Regions from separate parts of the Bacillus sp. OTU2372 genome, predicted to be linked through region 2. Evidence: riboswitches for the same ligand, from Rfam matches in the RefSeq annotation. Region 2 holds a riboswitch; the other holds the start of a gene.
What was found. Region 2 has a riboswitch for cobalamin ahead of metE (5-methyltetrahydropteroyltriglutamate--homocysteine S-methyltransferase). Riboswitches for the same ligand answer to the same signal wherever they lie in the genome.
Positions count from the first base shown of each region.

Region 1: it holds a riboswitch for cobalamin, as region 2 does, so the genes downstream of both, AAHB15_RS23185 ((2Fe-2S) ferredoxin domain-containing protein) here and metE (5-methyltetrahydropteroyltriglutamate--homocysteine S-methyltransferase) in region 2, are expected to answer to the same signal.

Region 1 is NZ_JASATK010000020.1:28,637-40,468, forward strand. It holds gene AAHB15_RS23150 (Ger(x)C family spore germination protein) at 1-991, opposite strand, end outside; gene AAHB15_RS23155 (spore germination protein) at 988-2,586, opposite strand; gene AAHB15_RS23160 (hypothetical protein) at 2,708-2,950, opposite strand; gene AAHB15_RS23165 (molybdopterin-dependent oxidoreductase) at 3,164-3,754, shown strand; gene AAHB15_RS23170 (VCBS repeat-containing protein) at 4,122-5,057, shown strand; gene AAHB15_RS23175 (phosphatase PAP2 family protein) at 5,559-6,062, opposite strand; gene AAHB15_RS23180 (alpha/beta fold hydrolase) at 6,038-6,853, opposite strand; cobalamin riboswitch at 7,140-7,326, shown strand; cobalamin riboswitch at 7,504-7,687, shown strand; gene AAHB15_RS23185 ((2Fe-2S) ferredoxin domain-containing protein) at 7,815-8,198, shown strand; gene cobJ (precorrin-3B C(17)-methyltransferase) at 8,252-9,877, shown strand; gene AAHB15_RS23195 (sirohydrochlorin chelatase) at 9,939-10,862, shown strand; gene cobK (precorrin-6A reductase) at 10,864-11,661, shown strand; gene AAHB15_RS23205 (precorrin-8X methylmutase) at 11,678-11,832, shown strand, end outside.
Region 2 is NZ_JASATK010000024.1:38,909-50,740, reverse strand. It holds gene AAHB15_RS24925 (SDR family oxidoreductase) at 1-745, shown strand, start outside; gene AAHB15_RS24920 (GNAT family N-acetyltransferase) at 905-1,699, shown strand; gene AAHB15_RS24915 (sulfite oxidase) at 1,770-2,837, opposite strand; gene AAHB15_RS24910 (hypothetical protein) at 3,007-3,207, opposite strand; gene AAHB15_RS24905 (BC1872 family protein) at 3,515-3,823, shown strand; gene AAHB15_RS24900 (gamma-glutamyl-gamma-aminobutyrate hydrolase family protein) at 3,844-4,569, shown strand; gene AAHB15_RS24895 (cysteine desulfurase family protein) at 4,594-5,709, shown strand; gene AAHB15_RS24890 (GMC family oxidoreductase) at 5,804-7,381, opposite strand; gene AAHB15_RS24885 (hypothetical protein) at 7,511-7,888, opposite strand; gene AAHB15_RS24880 (hypothetical protein) at 7,947-8,237, opposite strand; gene AAHB15_RS24875 (hypothetical protein) at 8,272-8,601, opposite strand; gene AAHB15_RS24870 (hypothetical protein) at 8,849-9,067, opposite strand; gene AAHB15_RS24865 (hypothetical protein) at 9,173-9,337, shown strand; cobalamin riboswitch at 9,461-9,648, shown strand; gene metE (5-methyltetrahydropteroyltriglutamate--homocysteine S-methyltransferase) at 9,805-11,832, shown strand, end outside.

The DNA.
Region 1 (11,832 bases), on a different contig from region 2:
ATTCTTTTTGCGATTTTTCTATAGCTAATTTGATATATTTTTCAATTTGCTTGTTCATTTTTTCTTCTGTCTTCTTCATATGTTCAAGTTTTCTTGTATTGTCTTCAAGTGATGTCATAACTTCCTGTTCGGTGATAACCCCTTCACCTTCAACGTTAATGGTAAAAGAGATGTCATTTCCTTTTACCGTTGGTTTTATGGTTGTATCGGCTTTTTTCACTTCAACCGATTCATATCGCTCTTCATTTACAGGGGAGGGGATGGATACCGCTCCCGATTCTACTTCACTTTTGCACCATCGATAGCCGATTGTTTGACGTTCATTTAAAAAGCCAATTAATTTATCCTTATTAAAAACAGCACCGCCGGACAATTTTACATGTTTTTTTGAAAATTTGTCTTTTTCAAATTCTAATACCCCAACTACGGGTTCAATTCCGCTTCCGATCGACTCTTTATAAAAATTAAGCAGATTGATTTTAGTTGCTTTTAACTGAAATTTCGTATCTTCAATCATATCTTTTAATCGTAATGCAGGGATGGGTTCGATTCCCCCTGTATCTGATTCCAAAATTTCTCTTGCTTGTGCATTCTTTGCTATACATACGAACACATAGCCCCGGATTTCTTTCCCGCGCTGAAAAAAGTCAAGAACTGGCAACAGACCTTCTTTAGCCAAGTCTTCACCGATTAGAATGACTTTATTGTGGGCATAAAATCCTTTACGGTCGAATTCTAAATTGGATTTCCTTATGGCTTCAAAGATGGTCTTTCCCGTTGTAACTACTTTTTCAACGGGTCTTTCGGTACTGGGTGATTGTGTACTTAGTGCCTCGGGTCTTAACATTTGAGTGGAAACAATAAATTCCCCGGATTCCGGATCTCTATCAACGGCAATACCCATTACGATTCCCAGCTGCTTTAATTCAGTCCGGTCCCAGCAACCTGTCAATAGCAATAAGCAAGTACAACAGATAACCGCCTTTTTCACGACTGACCCTCTCTTTCATCCTTATTGGGAATACTAGGTTTGTTGCCAAATCCTGATCTTTTAGAATTTTCCTGAGTGATGGATTGCGGCCGAGAATTAAAAAGCCAAATGGGCAGGCGAATAATCGAATCCTTCCATTCACTCCAAATAATAGGCGCTTGTGGTGTTAAATAGGGGGTGCCAAAAGACCTGAGAGAACATAAATGGCCCAGGATCATCATAAAACCCATTAATATTCCATATAAACCCAACGCACCCGCTAATATCAGCAAAAGAATTCTCGATAAAATAATCGCATCATTAAATGCAGATACCACAAACCCGGCAATCCCTGTAATGGCAATACCGATCACCATAGCCGAGCTGACCAAACCTGCTTGAACGGCTCCTTCTCCAATGACTAAGGCACCAACAATGCTGATCGCAGAACCCACAGGCCTGGGCATCCTTACTCCTGCCTCTCTCAGAAGTTGAAAGACGATTTCCATTAACAATGTTTCAATAAAGATAGGGAAAGGGACACGCTCTTCCCCAGCAGCCATTGTTGCCAGCAAGAGTGACGGAACCATCTCTTGATGATAGGTGGTAAGGGCGATATAAAAGGGCGTGGCCGCAACAGCAATGAATAGAGCTAATAATCTTAGTAATCGAATTAAGGAGGATAAATAAGGCCGGGAGTAGTAATCCTCTCCGACTTGTAATCCCTCTACAAATAGAAAGGGAACGGTCAAGACAAATGGTGTACCATCACAGAGTATTGCCACTCTTCCTTCCAGCAATTTTGAAGCAACTTTATCAGGTTTCTCGCTATTTCCAACAGTTGGAAAAATCGAAAAAGGGCTGTCTTCGATAAATTGTTCCACATATCCTGATTCCAATATGGAATCCACATTGATATGCTGCAGCCGAGTACGTACCTCTTCCACAACCTTTTCATTGGCAATCCCTTCGATGTAGCCCATACGAATATTCGTTTTGGTTTGTTTGCCAAGCTTTATATTTTCAAACTTTAATCGGGGGTTGTTAATTTTTCTGCGAATTAACGCAGTATTGACCTTTAACACTTCATTAAAACCTTCGCGAGATCCTCGTACACTTGATTCAGTATCTGGCTCGGTTACATTCCTTGTTTCAAAACCTTGTGTACTCATGGCGAGTGCCGAATCAAATCCATCTATAAAAAGAACGGTTTTTCCGGTTAAAACACTGTCAATAACTTGATCTATCTTTTTTAGCTCTTGGATATCTGCCGTGTGAAGAATCCTATTTTTTGTAATGGTAAGTAAACTGCTTTGATCAAAGTGTTGAGTTGAAAAATTGGGTTCCATTAACGGCTTTAAAATATGTAAATTTATATAATCATCATTCACTAATCCATCTAAATAACAAATGAAAACCTTATACGTCTTTTGGTTCAAAAACTCAAACTCTCTATATAGGATATCATCCGTTTTTCTAAAAATATTTTTTAATAAAGAAAGGTTTTCTGCCAAGTGTTTATCAATATATTCGTCAGTAGTAACAACCTGTTTATTGGGTTTAGAGGATAGATTTTGAGGAATGATTTTCTTTAATGATTGAAATAAACTTCGCATTTAGTTTCCTCTTTCAGTTTTTAATGAATTCGATTCTGTTATTATTTGTAAACGGATAGAAATCATTCCTTTTGCCACACTTGAACCGTTTAAGAAATTACCTATAACGAAGCAAAATAAATTAGCGTTGCAATTTATCAATCACATTAGACAGATAGTTTTGATAGTTAGAGGAAATTATAAAGAGGACGATATGGATTAGGAATTCCTGAAGAAGAGGCTGACCGTTACCAAGGTTATGTAAAAGAGGGTAAATTCCTTGTTGTGGCGGAATGCCGACAAAACCGACTAGGAGAAGGACAACGAGTTGATACCAGTGTAAACCAAAACGATACAGACGGAACCATAAGATCAAATGTTCCATACAATACTCCGGACACTTCTTTGAATCAACTACGAACTTAGGCAACAACAGAGAATTTTAAGGATTGAAAGTGAAAAGGGTACTGTCTTCAAGTGGAGACGGAACCCTTTTTCATTTGATCTAGCGCAGGACACTAACTTGGTTTTCTTGATTTATTTTGTAGTATACTATACGAAACACTGTGATTTAATGAGGAAAAAAGGATGGTGTATGATGGAAAAGCAGCTTCCACCCGGCCAATTTGAAACAGAAAAATGGCCCATACTGCACAAAGGGGATATCCCCGTGTTTAATAAGACCTATTGGAATTTCAGGCTTTTTGGTGAGGTAAAGGAAGAAAAGGTCTTATCATATAAAGAAATCATGGGGCTTCCAAAGACCATCTCAACCGTTAACATGCATTGTGTTACAACCTGGTCTAAGTTTGATACCACTTTTGAAGGCATTGCCCTTAGAGAGTTATTAAAATTTGTAGAAATCGATGAAGAGGTTAAATACATTAAAATTTACGGTTACTATAATGGGGATAGATTTGGTTATTCTGCCAACTTGCCGCTCGAGCCTTTACTAGGGGACGATTCTTTGTTTGTCTACCGTTGGAAGGATCAACACCATGATTGGCAGGATATTGAACCCAAACATGGTTATCCACTAAGGTTTATTCCGCCAGAAACATTTTATCTTTGGAAAGGCTCCAAATGGGTGTCAGGGATTGAGTTTATGAAGGAAGATGAGGCAGGTTTTTGGGAAGAGTTTGGCTATTCGATGACAGCCAATCCATTTAAAGAAGAACGGTACCGTTAGCACCAAATCACCTAAAATACTCCTTATCCCCGTAGTATAATTTAAGTTTGTATTAGATGCGTTAATCCTTCCTGGATTAACGCACTAGTTTTTTAAAATTAGTTAGCTGTTACTCTTCTATACAAACTATGAAACTATGTAGTTAGAGTTTTGATTCCAATCCATCTAAAGAAACTAAATAACATCCTCTCTAGAGGGACTTCACGAAAAAAGCAGGTAATGGCTGATAATAGTTCATTTACCTGCTTTTTTTATGGGAAAAAGATGGAACCTACGAGACTTTAACTCATGGAAAACGGACCTTGGAATGCTCCTGTGGATTCGTACATAAATCTATATGGAGAATAATAAGACAGGTGGGTTGCAGATGGACACCAATGATTTTAATAAAGAGCTCCAACACTATTACACAAAAATACGTGAGACGAATCATCCCTATTATTGGTACTGTTTGGCTAAAACGCAAGCAAGAGCTGGATTAACAAATGAAGCACTGCAAACAATTGATCTGGCTTTGTCTTTTCCCAATCCTTATCCTTCAAAGCATAAACTTTTTGAAATACGGGCGGGACTGCAATCTGCTGATTCAAGACAGATAAATACTAATAGTCCATCCATCGTAACAGTAAAAAGGGGTGATATTGACGGAGATGGGATAAAGGATAATGTCTTTCTTACTGCCAATAAAACCCCTGATAGTCCATTTTGGAAAGATATCACTTTGGTAATCCAAAATGGGAGAACACATCATTATGAATACATCCATTTTATAAATAACTCTGGATACAATCCAACCCTGTTTCTGGGGAATTTTACAGGCAAAAAAGGCGATGATATTTTAGTGGTCATCGATACCGGAGGAAGTGCCGGCACAATTTATGCGTATATCTTTTCTAATATGAACGGTCAAATAAGGCAGATTTTTGATTCAGATGCATTCAATGATTCCTATAAGTACGATGTGACATATGAAAATCAATACAAAGCAAAGGTAATCAGTTATCATCTCAGAGAAAAGTATATTCTTGACCTTACTTATAAGGGGAAAGAATATTTATCGGAAATCTATAACCCCCAAGGAATTTTAAAGGCTCCTATTAATGGGTGGGTGAATCCTTTGTCTGGTTTATACCCGATTGATTTTAACAGGGACGATATCTATGAACTCGAAGCATATCAAAGGATAGCTGGCAGGTATAATGCGGACAGTCTGGGATATGTACAAACTGTATTCAAATGGAATGGCCATGATGAGTTTGGTCTTGACAGACAAACGGTGGCCACCTTTGGTGGGGAGATGTAACAATGGGATCTTTTAATAAAAGAAATGAACCAAAATTTTTTTACGTAACATAAGAGGCCTAATGGAATAATTGTTAATCCAAAATTAGCTAGGGTGGTATCGATGTAGTTGAAAACTTTGAAAGTTATATAGATTTACCTACTAAATAGGATGTAAATGAATTTCAGATAATGGGAAACTTTTGCCTAACTGTATGAGATCAACGAAAAGAGGAAACCTTATCCAGGGCAATTAAGGGAAAGGGTGCCTTTAGAAGATTTATGGACAAAATTATAGATTGTGGAATGGAAGACTAATGGTATTCATACCGAGACGAGTTTTTTAAACAAATTGCGATTGAATGGTGTCGGCAAAATAAAATAGACTTTATTGAATAGAAAAGACAGGAGGTGATTACTAATACAAAAGGCAATCAACTTTTTTTATTGAACTAAACCAGCTAATCGTTTGTCAACATTTTTCAATGAAAAATCATAATACCTCATAGTCAGTGCAATTTTCTTAAGTGCTTTCATTGCCATTTCCTTTGAGTAATTTATGAATAATCGCACTTGTAAAAGAGCCTAATACAGCACTTCCTGCAATGTCAGAAGGATAATGATGTCCTAGCCAAATTCGTGACAATCCCGTTAAAAAAGATAACCCCAACATAATAGATCCAAGGATGCGTTGATTAAACTGGACTATTGTTGAAACGGCGAAAGTTAGTAGAGTATGTTTACTTGGAAAGGACGAATCAAATTTAGAAGGGGTAAGTATACCTACTCTCCCTTTGAAAAATGGGCGGGGCTTAAAATAAAATAGCTTAATTATAAAATGCAAGAATAACGAAATCATGATAGACACTACTGCTTCAATAGTTACATTCCTTTTTTTAAAAAGCAAAATCAATAAAATAATAAAGAAAACAAATTTCATCTTTTTGGAAATAAGTATCATTAATTTATCTATTATTAAATGACGTCCGGAAAGCAAATTTATTAAATGAAATAGTTTAACATCCAATCGTATTCACCTCTGTTTTCTGGAAGGTTTTGGATAAATTGATAAATAACTTGATTCAATTTACTTGCTGCTTTTGTTGGGACTTGATGTTTAATGCCTTCAACAAAGGTTATTTCATTTTGAGGGAGTTTCGTATGTAGTTGTTGTGCATAATGATAAAATGTTTTATCTTTTCCACCATAAATGAGGGAAATTGGCATAGTAATGTTCTCTAGTTGATCGGAAATGTTATAGTTCAAAATGTAATCATAGTATTGCGAGATGTTTCTAACATCACCTTTTTTAGCTTCTAGAAACATCTTGTCGAACAACTCTTTTGTATTTGAATTGCTATTGGATACTGACCGAGCTAAAGTAGGCAATGCCCCAATCTTTGCCAGGTTTTTAGCAAGGCGTATTCTGTTTTTTAGACGCCAGTCACTTACCTCAGGCATTCCACTAATAATGATTCCACCTAGAGCACGCCCTTTTGATGTTGATAACAAAAATTCCAATAGGATGGATGCCCCTGCTGAATATCCACATAAAAAGGCCTGCTTAATTTCTAAATGGTCCATTAGTTTTTTTATATCCTCAACGATTAGTGGATAAGTAACAGGTTTTCTTGAAAAAGGACTCCTTCCATGTCCTCGTATATCAAAGGTGATAACCTGAAAATAACGAGATAGTTCTTCTAACTGGTATATGAAATTTATTGAAGTTAGAACGGGCGGATGAATAAATATGATTGGAATCCCTTTACCTTTAACAGTGTAGTAAAGGGTACTCTCATCAACTTCGAGGACTGGCATGATATCACCTCAAATTAATAATACCTTGATTTGCTTTCATTTATTATTTGGTTCATTTTGTTGAATCATACAAAAAAGGCGTTTGGTCTCCCTAGCTTTTTTAGAACTTTAAAATTGTGTCATCATTTTTAATAGGTATAATAATATTCTTATTAAAAAAAGCCAGACAAGATCGATCCTCGGAGGTAAACAACATGGATTATAAAATAAGGGAATTAAAAAAGCACTTGATATATTCTATTTGTTAGACTAGTATAATTATTATCTCTTAAAATTACATATGATTTTGTTAACAATTAGTTAAGATGCCTTAGGGCTTAATAGGGAATCTGGTGCAATACCAGAACTGTCCCCGCAACTGTGAGTGTGGACGAAATAGACAAACCACTGAGACGTATTTACGGACGATACGGGAAGGGTCTAAAGTAGGAAGATACACAAGTCAGGAGACCTGTCTTAGCTTTTAAAGTTTCGATTTCTTCGGGGGTTGAGAAGATGGAACGTCTGGACAAAAAGGATTGTTTATTAACTTTCTTTGTGCTGACGTTTTATCCGTTCAACTAATGTTGAACGGATTTTTTCGTTTTGATGATTCTAAATCATTTTTAATTCTCATAGTTTAGCTTTAGAAGAAACAAGCCTTTTTAACAATTGAATACATTAGGATAGGTGCGCATTAAAAATATGTGCATAATTTGGGAAGTACGGTTTAAATCCGTCACGGTACCCGCCACTGTATGGGGAGTTCATTGCAAATGTCACTGAAGGAATTCGGGAAGACGCAATGGAATGATGAACCTAAGTCAGGAGACCTGCCTATACCTAAAAAGCTTCAATCAACCTACGGGAACATAGGTAGAAGTGCTGAACATATATCGCTATTTTTTGTGTGTATATATTCTGCACCCCTATGTCCATAGGGGTGCTTTTTTTACGTAAAAAACGAAAAGGAGAGTGTGACATGACTACTTGGAATTTACAAGGGACGAAACACCATGTTTTCATTTGCAACGGCAGCAGCTGTATGAGAAAGGGTGGGGAGGAAGCGACACAAGCGATTCGGAACGAAATCACCAATTTAAACTTAGATTCACTCATACATACAACAAGAACAAGATGCAATGGGAGATGTAAGGATGCACCCGTTGCCATCGTCTATCCGTCAGGGACTTGGTATAAAAACGTAACCCCGGAAGTGGGAACTACAATTGTAAAGCGTCATCTGGCGGAAGGTCATTGCCTTCAGGAGCATGCGATCTATCAATATTCCGAAGCAGGATTCATACAGCCAGAAGGCTCGGAATGCATCGAAGGAGTACAAAAAGCGGTTAAAGAAAAGATGTAACAGCGGATAGTAGCTGGATTCAAGTTTGAAATTTTGGAAGGTGGCGTAATAGTGTGAAAGGAAAATTATTGGTGATTGGTTTTGGCCCTGGTGATGAAAAACATATTACCGGACGGGCAAAAGAAGCCATCCAAGAAAGTGATATCATCATCGGCTACAAAACCTATGTTGATTTAATCAAGGGATTAATAACTGGAAAGCAAATCATCAGCACAGGAATGACAGAAGAAGTAAGCCGTGCCCAGGAGGCTGTGAAACAGGCTGAGCTCGGTTACACGGTAGCGGTCATTTCGAGCGGTGATGCCGGTGTATATGGAATGGCAGGACTGGTTTACGAAGTGCTAATCGAAAAAGGCTGGAAAAAAGACTCAGGTGTAGAAGTGGAGGTGGTCCCTGGCATTTCCGCCATCAACTCCTGTGCTGCTTTATTAGGCGCGCCGGTCATGCATGATGCATGTACGATCAGCTTAAGTGACCATTTGACACCTTGGAGCTTGATCGAAAAACGAATCGAAGCGGCCGCTCAAGCTGATTTTGTGATTGCCTTATACAATCCAAAAAGCGGGAGAAGGACAAGGCAGATTATGGAAGCACAAAAAATTCTACTTAAATATCGCTCGCCAGACACCCCTGTAGGATTGGTAAAGAGTGCTTTCCGTGATAGTCAAAAAATCGTCTTAACCAATTTACAAGAGATGCTCGAACATGAAATTGGCATGTTAACCACCGTTTTAATTGGCAACTCATCCACTTTTTTTTACGACGGCTTGATCATCACTCCGCGCGGTTATCAGCGGAAGTATACATTAAATCAGGCAATTCAGCCGTTGAAACCGCATCAGCGTCTGCAAAAGGCAGCCGAACCATGGGCACTGGAGCAAACGGAAGATGTAACGCAGGTAAACAAGAAACAAGTCACCCCAACCTCAGTGAATGTGTCGCCAAGAGAGCTGGCTGAGGAAGCCTTGCAATTGATCCTTGGTGAGAACGATGGACCATCCCAAGGTTTAATGGTGAAGCAAGACTTTCAATCTATTTTTGAGGTAGCGGTCAGCCCTGGTGTCGCCAATAAAAAATTTACCGCGACTCAGATGGTCATTCTTTCCGAAATTGTCGGAGATGAAGGTGTCATGGAATACACACAAGACCATTATATGAAGCTGCAAATTTTAACCTCTAAGCCTAATGAGATTGTTGAAAAACTAACGGCGGCCAACTTTTTGATTGCTCCTGTTGGCGACGTATTAACTGTAAAAGCCTGTGATTTTTGTGACGGAGAAAAAAAGGATTCCATCCCTTATGCCGATGAGCTGCAGAAAAGGTTAGGCGGCATGGAACTCCCCAAAGAATTGAAACTGGGTGTGAATGGCTGCGGCATGGCTTGTTATGGAGCCGTAAAAGAGGATATTGGCATTGTCTACCGCAAGGGAGCGTTTGATTTATTTTTAGGAGCCAAGACAGCTGGAAGAACGGCACATCCTGGCCAAATCGTAGCGGAAGGAATCTCACCGGACCAAATTGTCGGAGTCATAGAGGGGATTGTTCAAGAGTACAAACAAAAGGCCTATCCAAATGAACGTTTCTATAAATTTTTTAAACGGGTAAAAGAGGTTCAAGGTTTTGTGTACCAAGATATCACACCAAACCTTAAAATCGAAGCGGCTGTTTGTGGGGAGTAAAGGGGAAGTCTAGCGGTCAATTAGCAGGATAGGCATTTACAAACAAAGGGGAGGAAATATTTTGAAAGCAATTTTATTTGTGGGGCATGGGAGCAGAGATCAAGAGGGAAATCAGCAGGTTCGCGAGTTCATCGGTGAGATGAGAAAGACATGGGACGATTCTTTCCTAGTTGAGACGTGCTTTTTAGAATTTGAACGACCAACCGTTAATCAAGGAATCGATCTGTGTGTGGAGAAAGGGGCCGACCATATTGTCGTGATTCCAATCATGCTCTTACAGGCAGGACACTCCAAAATTCATATTCCAGCGGCTATTGATGAGGCAAAGAATAAATATCCACTTGTTCAATTTACTTATGGCCGGCCAATTGGCGTTCATGAGGAAACATTTGAAATTCTAAAAACGAGATTAATGGAAATTGGCGAGAATTGGGAGGCACCTGAAGACGATACGGCTGTCCTTTTGTTAGGACGGGGCGGAAGCGATCCCGATGCGAATAGTGATTTATATAAAATTGCTAGATTACTATGGGAAAAAACAAACTATAATATCGTCGAACCTGCTTTTATGGGGGTGACCAATCCCCTTGTGAACGAAGGGATTGAGCGCTGTATTAACCTTGGAGCAAAAAAAGTGGTAATCCTGCCTTACTTTCTATTCACCGGCATACTGATTAAACGGTTAGAAGAAATGATGGTTCCTATTCAAAATCAATATTCCGCGGTTGAATTTCAATTGGCTGACTATTTTGGTTATCATCCCAAATTACAGACGATTTTAATCGATCGGGTGGAAGAAGCCCTCGGTGATGAGGTGAAGATGAACTGCGATACCTGCCAATACCGTCTCAATGTGATGGAACATATCGATCATCACCACCACCATGATCATGACCACGATCATCATCACGGCCATGACCATCACCATCATGACCACGACCATCACCATGATCACGAACATGCAGTGCAAAAGGCAGGAGATTAGGATGATTTTCGTATTAGCCGGTACAAGTGATGCACGAGCCCTTGCTTTAGAAATAAAAAAGAAGGGCTTCGATCTCCTGGCCTCCGTTGTCACAGAAAATGCAGCGGTTGAATTAAGGGAGTCAGGGATACCTGTCCAAGTAGGAAGATTAACCGATGAAGACATGGTGGGGTTGATTGACACAAAAGGGATTCTAGCGGTGGTCGATGCCAGTCATCCTTTTGCAGAAGAAGCTTCGAAAAACGCGATCAAAGCGGCCCAATCGGCGGGAATCCCCTATATACGGTATGAGCGGGAGTCACAAACTTTCCAATATGACAACATGACAGTCGTCGAAAGCTACGAGGAAGCAGCGGAGCTTGCATTGGCCAAAAAGGGCGTGGTAATGCTGACGACCGGCAGCAAGACGCTTCAAATTTTTACAGAAAAACTATTAGGTAACCCGGACATCCGCTTAATCGCCAGGATGCTGCCTCGTGTGGATAATATGGAAAAATGTGAGCAGCTAGGGCTGCCACAGAAAAATATTGTCGCAATCCAAGGACCATTTTCAAAAGAGTTCGACAAAGCCCTATATAAGCAATATGGCGTGACCTTAATGGTGACGAAAGAGAGCGGGAAAGTCGGATCGGTCGATGAAAAGGTGGAAGCGGCCAAGGAACTGGGGATTGAGGTCATCCTTATTGGCCGCCCGAAACTGAATTATGGCACCGTCTATGCTCATTTTACCGATGTCATCGCAGAATTACATAAAAAGGTCGGTTTCACACAAACCGTCACAACAGAACAATCATTTTAATACAGGAGTGAGAGAAATGGATTTTCGTACCGAATTTAAACCGTTAACTGTCCAACCGGAACAAATAGAAGGCAGAAGTTTTGAAATGATTAATGAAGAAATTGGGGAGCACCCGTTTACCGAGGAACAGTATCCGATTGTCCAGCGCATCATCCATGCATCCGCTGACTT
Region 2 (11,832 bases):
GGCTCGAGGAGTAGAAGTTCGCCAAGGAGATTTTGATCGCCCAGAGACATTGGATACTGCCTTTGCAGGGATCGATCGCATATTAATCATTTCTGCGGATGGAGACAATGAAACAAGAATTCGTCAGCATACAGATGCAGTGGCATCTGCTGAACGTGCAGGGGTTAAATTTATGGCGTATACAAGTTTAGGTAATGCTATGGAAAGCGTGATGTTCCTTGCACCGCCACACCGTGCTGCAGAAGAGGCAATCTTGAAAACAGGCATTCCCTATTCTTTCTTACGCAACAACTGGTACTTGGAAAATGAAATCTCAAGCATTCAAGGAGTTCTAGCAGGTGCCCCTTGGGTGACGTCTGCAGGTTCAGGAAAGGTTGGCTGGGCATTGCAACAAGACTATGCAGAGGCTGCAGCAACGGTACTATCAGGGGGAAATCACGAAAATACAATCTATGAGCTTTCAGGTAAGCCATTAACACAAGAAGAGTTTGCATCTGCACTAGGAACAGTTTTGGGGAAAGAGATACCTGTACAACGGGTGGATGACGATGCATATGCGGACATTATGAAAGGTGCTGGCGTCCCAGAATTCATCATTCCTTTCCTAGTAGACATCCAGAAAGGGATTCGTGAGGGGGCCTTGGAAATTGAGAGTAATGATTTCGAAAAACTTCTTGGTCGTCCAGCTACACCAATCACAGAGGCATTGACCCAAATCGTTAAAGGAATTTCAAAAACAGAATAATGTAACTTCAAAACCGACCTTTCTAATGTAATAAGGGTCGGTTTTTTAATTAATCGTTCAGAATCAAAGTAGTTATCTTCCATGTTAGCTGGGTTCATATTATACTAATAAATTACAAGGGAAATTTTACCTAGAGAGTACATAAAATGGGGGAGAAACATGATAAGAAGATTAAATATAAATGATCATGACGTTTGTCTAAGTTTATTGAAAACCAAACCTGCAGAAAACTTATTTATTATTGGTGACATAGAGGTATATGGGTATGAACAAGAATTTCAAAAGCTTTGGGGAGAGTTTAACGAAGGTGGAGACCTGATTGCTGTTTTGTTAAAATTCGAGGAAAATTATATTCCATTTGCATTAGATTCATTTGATGCAAGAGGATTTGCTGAGGTCATGTCTAACGATTCTACTTTTAAGCTGATGTCAGGTCTAAAGGGGATTACCGAGCAAATTGAGCCCTTCCTGAATCAACCTTACAAAAGGAAAAGAAAACTTTATTATGCTAAATGCACTAAATTAAATACTGTTACAAATAATGTTGACAAATCAAATGTTCAACAAGCAAAACCCCACGATGCACAAGAACTTGTTGAATTACTAAACTCGGTTCCAGAATTTAACTTATCAACCATGACTTTGGAAAGAAAACTACGTGAACTGAATGACGGAAGTTCGCGATCATTTTTTATAAAGGAAGATGGGAAAATAGTATCAACCGCCTCAACAGCAGCAGAAAATTCAATGTCAGCCATGGTGGTGGGGGTAGCTACACAAGAAAAATATAAGAAAAAAGGATACGCTACTAACTGTATGCTGAAGTTGTGCAGTCAACTTCTTGATGAAGGAAAAGAACTATGTTTGTTCTACGACAATCCAGAAGCTGGAGCCATTTATAAACGGATTGGTTTTGAAGACATTGGATTCTGGATGATTTATACATATAAATAAACGAAATTGAAATGTTATAAGGCAGAGTTTCATCTCTGCCTTAAGCCTTATCGGTTTACAATGTTTGGTTTTATTCCACTTTAACCTTTATATGATCAACTGCATTATAACCATAGCCCTTTCGGTTCCAGAATGGTTTTGAAGGTTGGACATTCCCATGTGAATCTGTTGCTTTTGATTTTATCGTATACTCACCTTTTTTAAGCACCTCCCATTGATAATTCCAAGAAACCCATGAATACTTCTCAGATGTAGATGTTAATTGACAGGTCTCCCAAGTGTGACCATCATCTAAACTAATTTCCACTTTGTCTATACTTCCTTTTCCAGTCCACGCAATTCCTTTTATCTGGTATATTCCTGTAGTCAGTAATTGCCTATTTAATGGATATTGAATCGTAGAGTTTACATTGATCGTCGTGACTGGAAACTTCCCACTATCATCTTCTTTGTTTGGATAGTAAACATAGTCCACTGTTTGATAGGGGCCTTTAAATTCCTTGTCAATCACAGTAATACTTTTAATCCATTTTACAGAGGCCATTGCATACCAGCCAGGGACGATCAATCTCAAGGGAAAACCATGCTTAAAGGGGATTGGCTGATTATTATACTCATAAGCTATGATGGTGTCTGGTTCAAGCGATTTTTCAATTGGTAAGCTTCTTGAAAAGTTAACCATCTGGTCGGAATCAGGTCTCTCACCGTAATCATAACCTTCAAAAACTAATTCTTTGGCAGCATCAATCACCCCAGTGTACTGCAGTAATGTCCTTAAAGATACTCCTTTCCAAATTCCTTGACTTATGGCACCTTTTTCCCATTGTTCTCCAAATACTTTTGGTTCAAAAAAGTCTCGTTTATCTCCTGAACACTCTAAAACCACTTTGATCGTTCTCGATGGCAGTGAGTATATTTCCTGTAATGAAAATGTTCTTGGGGTATGCACGAATCCCTGAATTGGAAGAAAGTAGAAGGATGATGTAAAGTGAGGATAAGAAAAATGATTTCTTCTGTAAAATAAATTTCCATCTACTATATTATTATTTATAAATTGTAGGGGTGTTTCCTGATTTTCTGGGTTTAACGACTTTGTAATCAGGTAGGGTTTTACCCCTGGTTGATGAAATTTTTTCAAGTAACTACCTCCTTAAACTTTACTATTTAATGCATATGTACTTGGAGGCTTATTATTCAATTAAGAGGTCTTTTGTTTGCGTGAAAAAGGTAAATTGAAAGCCACTGTTTCTCCAAGATACAGTGGCTGTTTTGTTTCAGTTTTAGATAGGTATTGAAACGATAATAGGTTATGCGTTTTTGATTAACTTCATCCCAAAGGTTAAAATCTCGTAACTGTTTTTTAGAATAAAGCCATAATTTTTGTTATGATCAATCACAACATCCCCATCCAGATGACTTATCACCAGTGAGTCAATAAGAATGGTAATATCATCAATCTTAAAAACCTCATCATTTTCTGCCTGCTCAACCTGAGCAAGTTCATACATATAGGTCGCCCCTCAACCAGTAGTTCGGATTTCGTTAATTCGAACAATTGGTGCGTTACCAAGCTGAGTTTTGAGTTGCTGCTTGGCGACTGTAATCATAGTAACGTTCATTTTTTTCACCTCAATACTTATTTTCCCTTTCCTAACTATATAAAACCCTAAAAAAAGTTAGTAAGTCCAAGTATAGTGTATTGTGGCGATTTTGTGAAAATTTTTTGCTTTTGCCGGAACTGGATCTGTTTTTATAGGAGAGAAACTATGAAAATGGTAAAATAATAAAACTTAGTAAATAAAGGAGTCATTACATATGATGAACAAAATAGAAATCCTTGCTCGTAGAATCCTAGGCTGGAGGCTAAATCGATGGGACAGATGGTATGATAATGGGAAGGAAATCTTCATTCCTGTTTCGGAGTTTCAACCGGAAGACAACCTCGAACATGCCATGCTTTTAGTAGAAAGATTAAAAGAGCTAGGCTTTGTCTATAAAACAAATGGGAAAAACGAGGCTTGTTTTGATGATGTTTGTGAAACGGGTGAAACTTTAGCCCACGCGATTACAAACGCAGCCTTTTCCATTGCGGATAATAGCTCCATTGATGAGGGCTGGCTTTAGTATTAAGGGGGAGATTTTTCATGAATAAACCAATTATCGGTATTACAGGGGCATATGTCAATCATAATCAATTTATGGAAGGCGTTTATGTTCATCATGATTACCATAAGACAGTCGCCGCTAACGGAGGACTACCGATCATTCTTCCATACATAAATGCGGAACTAGCTATAGAAACGATGCCGCTTTGTGACGGGATTATCCTAAGTGGCGGAGAAGATGTAGACCCACTTTTTTATGGCGAGGATCCACATCCACAGTTAGGTCCCACTACACGTGAGCGCGACTCGGTTGAAATCGCCATTGCCAAATACGCGTTAGAGAACAATATTCCCTTGCTCGCCATATGCAGAGGAATTCAAATTTTAAATGTGGCCTTAGGAGGATCGTTACTACAAGATATCCCAAGCCAAGTCAAAGAGCCGATTCAACACTCGCAAAAGGTTACTAGAAGCCGCGAAACTCATTGGGTCAACATCCAAAAAGATAGTAAATTATTTCAAATACTGGACTCCGAGCAGGTTAGAGTAAATAGTCTTCATCACCAATCAATAAATAAGGTGGCCAAAGATTTACGAGTAGTAGCAGAGTCGTCTGACGGGATTGTTGAGGCTGTCGAATACATTTATCCAAATACTTTTACAGTGGGAGTGCAATGGCATCCAGAATCCATGGCAAACACCAATAATCAGATGAACAATTTGTTCGTAGAATTTATTAAAAGCTGTTTGAAAGTTACGGTTTGATGGATGGAACGGAGGAATTGATACATGGAAAAAATTTATCTGGATTATAATGCTAGTACCCCATTGGCACCTGAAGTCGTTGATGCCATGCAGCCGCTGCTGACTGACTTTTATGGAAATCCATCAGCCTTACATTGGGCTGGGAAACCGGTAAAAGAATTATTGCAGAATGCCAGAGAACAGGTGGCCGATTTAATCGGCAGTTCGGCGAGAGAAATCATTTTTACTAGTGGTGGCAGCGAAGCAAATAACCTAGCTTTGAAAGGCTTTTATTTTAAAAATCGGCATAAAGGCAGCCACATCATCACCTCTAAAATTGAACATCCTGCGGTCATGAATCCTTGTCAGTTTTTGGAACAAGTTGGGGCAAAGGTGACATACCTAGGAGTTGACCCTTACGGGAGAGTTTTACCGGAAGAAGTCGAAAAGGCGATTACCGATGAGACCATTCTGATTTCGATTATGCACTCCAATAATGAAACAGGTACCTTACAGCCCATCAAAGAGATTGGGAAAATAGCTGAAAGATATGGGATTGTTTTTCATACAGATGCTTCCCAGTCAGCGGGAAAGGTGGCAATCAATGTGCATGAGCTAAATGTAGACCTGCTCACGATTGCCGGCCATAAACTATATGCACCTAAGGGGGTCGGGGCACTTTATATCAAAAACGGAATCGAGCTTGAACCGCTCATTCACGGAGCAGGGCATGAGTTCGGCCTTCGTGCAGGCACTGAAAATACATTACTGGCAGTAGGATTAGGAAAGGCCTGTGAGCTCGCGAAGCAGCAGGAAGGTAATCCTGATTTAAAAAATTTGACTAACTATTTTTGGAGTCAATTAATGGATGCATTTGGGGAGCAGATTGTCTTGAATGGGCATCCTGAACAAAGGCTACCAAATACCTTAAATGTAAGTTTTGTAAGAAAAATAGGTCAAGACCTGTTAGCGGCAATACCAAGTCTAGCTGCCTCGACTGGTTCTGCCTGTCATGCCGGAAGAATTGAATTATCACCGGTATTAAAGGAGATGGGTGTCACTAAGGAAGTTGGGATGGGTGCGATTCGCTTTAGTTTAGGCAGGTACACGACAAAAGACGAAATCGATCAGGTCGTATTAGGTTTAATAAGAATAGTGTAGAAAACAAGGGCCATGCGATATTACACTAAATTTTGAAATAAAAAAAGCCATTTGTGAGTTTGATTAAATCACAAATGGCTTTCATTTTATAACACTATTCAGTTAAGTGTTTTGCGATTGTATAGCCAATTAGGTAAGCTGATGCAGAGGTATTGCCATCAACGGTAAATGGAATAATCGATGCATCAGCTACAATTAAATTATCCACTCCATGCACATTACCAAACCGATCTACTACTCCACCTCGATTAAAAGGCGCCATCCGTAGAGAACTCTGTTGATGGTGGTTATGACCGAAGTTTTCTTTAATGAATTCTTCAAGTTCATCATCATTTCCAATCATTTCCAGTGTCGGGTTTACAAGCTTATAATTCCGATCTATGCTGGAGAGTTTCTCCGCAATACTTTTAATGTAAGTTTTATAGATTGCTTTAATTGCCTCCAAGTCATACCTGTTATCGAGAAAACCTTCATCTGCTAATACAATTTTTAATGGATCATTGCTTTGTATTTTAATGGCTCCCCGACTTCTAGGCTGTAAGAATAAAATAGCAATATTTAAGTTTCCTTCTGAAAAGATTCCTATTAATTGTACTCCACGGCGTCGATCATTTATTCCGCTAAGTGGATTAGGTAAAAAAGCACCACCAGTATAAAGAGCAAATGGGTCTCTTTGCAACTCAGAGACATCTTTTTGATTAACAGTAAATGTAGCAGTGTTTAAGGTGTGATTAGTCAAAAATTCCCCTACATTCGGATTATCAAAAACAACTGGTATGCCAACTTGAAGAAGGTCATTTGCTGGACCAATTCCAGACAACATTAACAGCTGGGCACTGTTAATCCCTGCTGAAATAATTACTTTTTTACGTGCAAAGGCTTTTACCTTTTTTCCTTCTTTAAGAAATTCAATTCCAATTGCAGTTTGCCCGTTAAATAAAATACGAAGTGAAGTTGACTTATATAAAACTCTTAATTTACGACCATTTACACCAAAACCATCGGGAGTCATCACATCGGAAGATAAAAATGCTGTGGATGAGCTTTCACGTTGTCCATTGTTTTTCTGAAATAGCTGCCATCGAGTAAAAGGACCAATTGGGGTTCTAGGGTCATTATAATCTAGTATCTTATTAAAACCAGTTGCCTGTTCCATAGCTGAAACCAGTTTTTTTGTCATACTAGGTGGATTTTTTGGTGTCTGCCTGATATTCAAACGACCATTAAGCCCGTGAAATTCTGGGCTATTTGTTTTACCATGGAAATTTTCTAACTGTTTAAAGTTTTCTATGGCTTTTTCAGGTGACCAAAGTGGCCCTAAAAGCATTTCCCATTCTCTTAAAACTGATGGTGTAGGTCTAACATACTGTTCTCCATTAATTGATGATCCACCACCAGAAAGACGGCCTGTTGTCCATTCAAAAGATCTATTATCCACCCCTGGTTGAGGTATACCTTCTCCTTGCCAAAAATATTGTGGGAAAAATTGTTCCTCAAGTTCAGGCGCAAATCTTGAATCACTTATCGGCTGATCCTTATCATCGTTTTCTCCTGCCTCCAAGACTAGGACCGAAGTTTTTTTATCATCTGTGAGTGTCTTAGCTATCACTGCACCAGCGGGACCCGTTCCAACAACAATAAAATCAAACGTGTTTATTGAACTATTTATCATATCAATCCCTCTTTATATCATTAATCTGTGATACGTGAAAATAATGGGGAGGAAGGAGGTAAAGATAAAATATCTAAAATACTATTCCCTCATTCTCTAATTAATTTTTAGTAAAAGAAGAGTGGACCATTAATCCACTCTTCTTTTACTTTTTGTGAATAATTTTACATCTGAAACATTATTCGGTATAAATGAAGAAACGTTTAAATCCCTTCCTTGGGTAAGATTTTCAAGACGCCTTATCGCTTCATTAAACTCTTCCACAGTCATTTGGTTTGTTGCAAGTAAGGAAGTAAGGATGGCAAATGCAATTGGAGTCGTATCCACAAATACGTCGACTTTCACATCTACATCAGAATTGCCACTTTGTCCAATTGTGTTAATGTTTTCGCTTTTAATCTTTACATTATCTTCTTGGAATGCAAGAGAATCGGAGGAGTTGTTATGGTTTCTTGTGTTTTGCCAATTAGAAGGGATGTACTGGTTCTTATCTCTGTATCTTTCCATTATTTCCACCTATCTTAATTAAGGGTGGAACATTTATATCCCACCCCTCAATTTTTAATTAAAAATCTACATCTACATCAGTATTTTGATCTTGCTCGTTGTCTTGATCTTGATCAGATCTTACACGTGCATTGCTTCTGCTGTTTAGTGTAATATCTACGCGAGAATTTCCTGAATTATTGATTGTTGCTCTAGCAACATTTGTATTTCTGTCAGTATTACGTACATCTGCCTCTGCCTCTGATTCTGAACGATTGCGAACGTCATTTTCAAAATCGTTGTTTACATCCACATTCACATTTGTGTTAGTGTTATTACGGCGGTTTCTTCCACTTTCACTTCTTGCCATTTAATAATCCCCCTTAAATTCTTAATTTTTACTTCTAGTCTTCGACATCTACATTTGTATTTTGTTCTTGGTCACTATCTTGATCTTGGTCAGTGTTAGCACGAGCGTTGCTGCGGCTGTTTAATGTAACATTCACACGAGCATTTCCTGAATTAGCAAGAGTTGCTCTAGCAACATTTGTATTTCTGTCTGTGTTGCGTACTTCAGCCTCTGCTTCAGATTCTGAAGTATTTCTTACATCATTATCGAATTCATTATCAACATCAACATCAACATTGGAGTTATTGTTGTTATTGTTATTTCTACCAGTACCTCTAAACACAGATTGATTTCCTTGATTATCAAATTCTCTTGTTCTTCTCAATTGATTCAACTCCTTTCCCTTTTCCTATTAAGTATTTTATTCCCGAAAGGCACTATGGATTGGACAAGTTACCGAGGATAAATACCCATTTACTGTAAAATAAGATTAAATTTATCTGAAATTTGTAATGTGGACTAAATTAGATACAGAAGGAAATGCAGGAGGAGAAGGTTCTAAGAAGGAGAGTATTACAGTGGAGGCTTAATAGAAATCAAGGACTAACGAATGGCCGTTAGTCCTTTTCACATTAGTATTCTTGATCTGATACCATAGATTCAATATACTCATGAAGTTTGTCCTCTTCATAATCATTTAGTTCCCTCATCGGAATGACGGTTAACTTAGTGGGATCATTCCCGCGTACTTCCGCAACTAATAACTCATCTAGATACACATTAAAGGCTGGTTCATTCTCATGCGAACTTTTAATGGTTTCTTTATGGAAATTTGGTTTCTTTTCTTCCATGACTTTTCCTCCAACTCATTTATTTCCACCTTACTATTTCCAAATTTTAAAGAAACCATTAAATTTTCATTTTCTCGTAATAATAAGGATGGAGGTGATAAAAAAATGGAGAAACAAAATAAGTTTCCAATACCCATGAATGATATGGGTGAACCATCTGAAATGAGCCCCGAAAATGAATCGAAGGCACCAATGGTGGAAGTGAATCAACCTACTGACACACAGGATCCGCTAGAGATTAGAGATCGTGCCTCAGTCACTGTATACTAAAAATAAAACAGGTAAAACAAAATGTTTTGCCTGTTCATAATTCTTTCAATCGTACAACTAAGTTTTGACAGTCTTTGTTATACATGCTAATATGGCTATTAAATTCAAAATGTTTGTAAAAATTACATAAGAAATGCAACAGGTGCTGTTTAAAATTACACAGCTTAAAAGGGAAGACCGGTGAAAATCCGGCGCGGTCCCGCCACTGTATAGGTGAGCAACTTATCAACAACCACTGTTTCAGTAGAAATGGGAAGGGATAAGGAGCGATGAACCTAAGCCAGGAGACCTGCCTGTTGTATGCGCTTGAACTCTACGGGTGTATAGGGGGGAGTGAGAAATACGTGTTGAGAAAACCAAAAGGTCTCAATTCCAGTTAACTGTGCGTATCAATCTCTCTTTCCATTGAAAGGGAGATTTTTTTGTTGGGACAAAAATACAAACCTATAAGGGGATGTTTCTAGAAAATGAAAAGTTCGAATTTAGGGTATCCAAGAATTGGAGAAAAACGCGAGTGGAAAAAGGCATTGGAACAGTTTTGGACAGGAAAATTAGAAAAAGAGCCATTTTTAAAACAAATGGAGGAGATTCGCCTGAAACACCTCCAAAAGCAAAAGGACCAAGGAATCGACTTGATTCCTGTAGGTGACTTTAGCCTATATGACCATGTCCTTGATACAGCAGTAATGTTCGGGCTTTTACCAAAGCGGTTTAACTATAAGGGTGGTAAAGTCTCACTTGAAACATATTTTGAAATCGCAAGAGGAACAAAGGATGCTGTAGCAGCAGAAATGACAAAATGGTTTAACACCAACTATCACTATATTGTTCCGGAACTGGACCAAACTGTTCCGACTCTTGTTGAAAACCGCCCGCTTCAATTTTATAAAGAGGCAAAGCAAAAACTTGGTATTAAAGGAAAGCCAGTAATAATAGGTCCGGTTACATTTGTTAAATTATCAAAAGGGTACACTAATTTAAAGACAGTCATTCATCAATTCATTCCATTATATGCTGAAATTTTGCGTGAGCTGCAAGCAGAGGGAGTTGATTGGGTACAAGTCGATGAACCTATTTTAACGACATCGCTCTCAAGGGAAGAGGTAGAACTATTTGCTGACGTCTACCAGCAATTGCATGAAGCTGCACCTAACGTAAACATCTTGCTGCAAACCTATTTTGATAGCATCGATTATTACGAAAAGATAATTTCACTACCTGTTCAGGGAATAGGGTTGGAATTTATCCATGATCGCGGTGAGAATTTGGCTTCCTTGAAGAAGTTTGGATTCCCGGAAGATAAGGTGCTTGCAGCGGGGATTCTCGATGGGCGTAATATCTGGCGCACCAATCTTGATGAGAAGTTATCATTACTCTCGGAGATCGCGGAGATCGTTCCAAAGGATCGCCTCATTGTACAGCCATCATCAAGCTTATTACATGTTCCTGTTACAGTGAAGAGTGAAGATACACTTGAAGAGGTGCTAAAAAATGCCCTTTCCTTTGCGGATGAAAAATTACATGAAGTGGTTGTTCTGACAAAAGGGCTTCGTCTAGGGAAAGATTCCATTCAAGAAGAAATCGTTTCAAGTACAAAAGCGATTAAGGCATTAAATGAATCAACTTTCCGAAACAATCAACAAGTACAAAACGACATTCAAAACTTGGCTTCGGTTCGTGCTGAACGTGAAGTACCATTTAACATTCGACAAGCCATCCAGGAAACCACATTCCAATTACCGCTTTTGCCGACAACAACCATTGGGAGCTTCCCGCAAACACAGGAGGTCCGGAAGCAGCGTCAACTGTGGCGTAAAGGTGAGTTAACCGATGCGGAATATGAGAAATATATCAATGCAGAAATTAAAAAATGGATTGAGATTCAAGAAAAGCTTGGGCTAGATGTGTTTGTTCATGGAGAATTTGAGCGAACCGATATGGTTGAATACTTTGGTGAAAAATTAGCCGGGTTTCAATTTACCAAATACGGATGGGTGCAGTCTTATGGATCCCGTTGTGTTAAGCCGCCGCTAATTTATGGAGACGTATCCTATCAAGACCCAATGACCGTTAAGGAAACTGTCTATGCTCAGTCGTTAACTGAAAAGCCTGTAAAAGGGATGTTGACAGGTCCAATTACAATTCTAAACTGGTCGTTTGTCCGCGATGATATTCCGCGCTTTGAGGTGGCAAATCAAATTGCCCTTGCACTTCGAAAAGAAGTAGAATTGCTAGAGGAAAATGGAATTAGCATGATTCAAGTGGATGAACCAGCTCTCCGTGAAGGGCTGCCATTAAAGCGTGAAAACTGGGACAGCTATTTGAATGCAGCGGTTTATGCCTTTAAACTTTCAACCACATCCGTGCGAAATGAGACCCAAATTCATACCCATATGTGTTATGCGAATTTTGAGGATATCATCGAAGCGATTAACGCTCTTGATGCGGATGTCATTTCAATTGAGACATCCAGAAGTCATGGTGAATTACTTTCC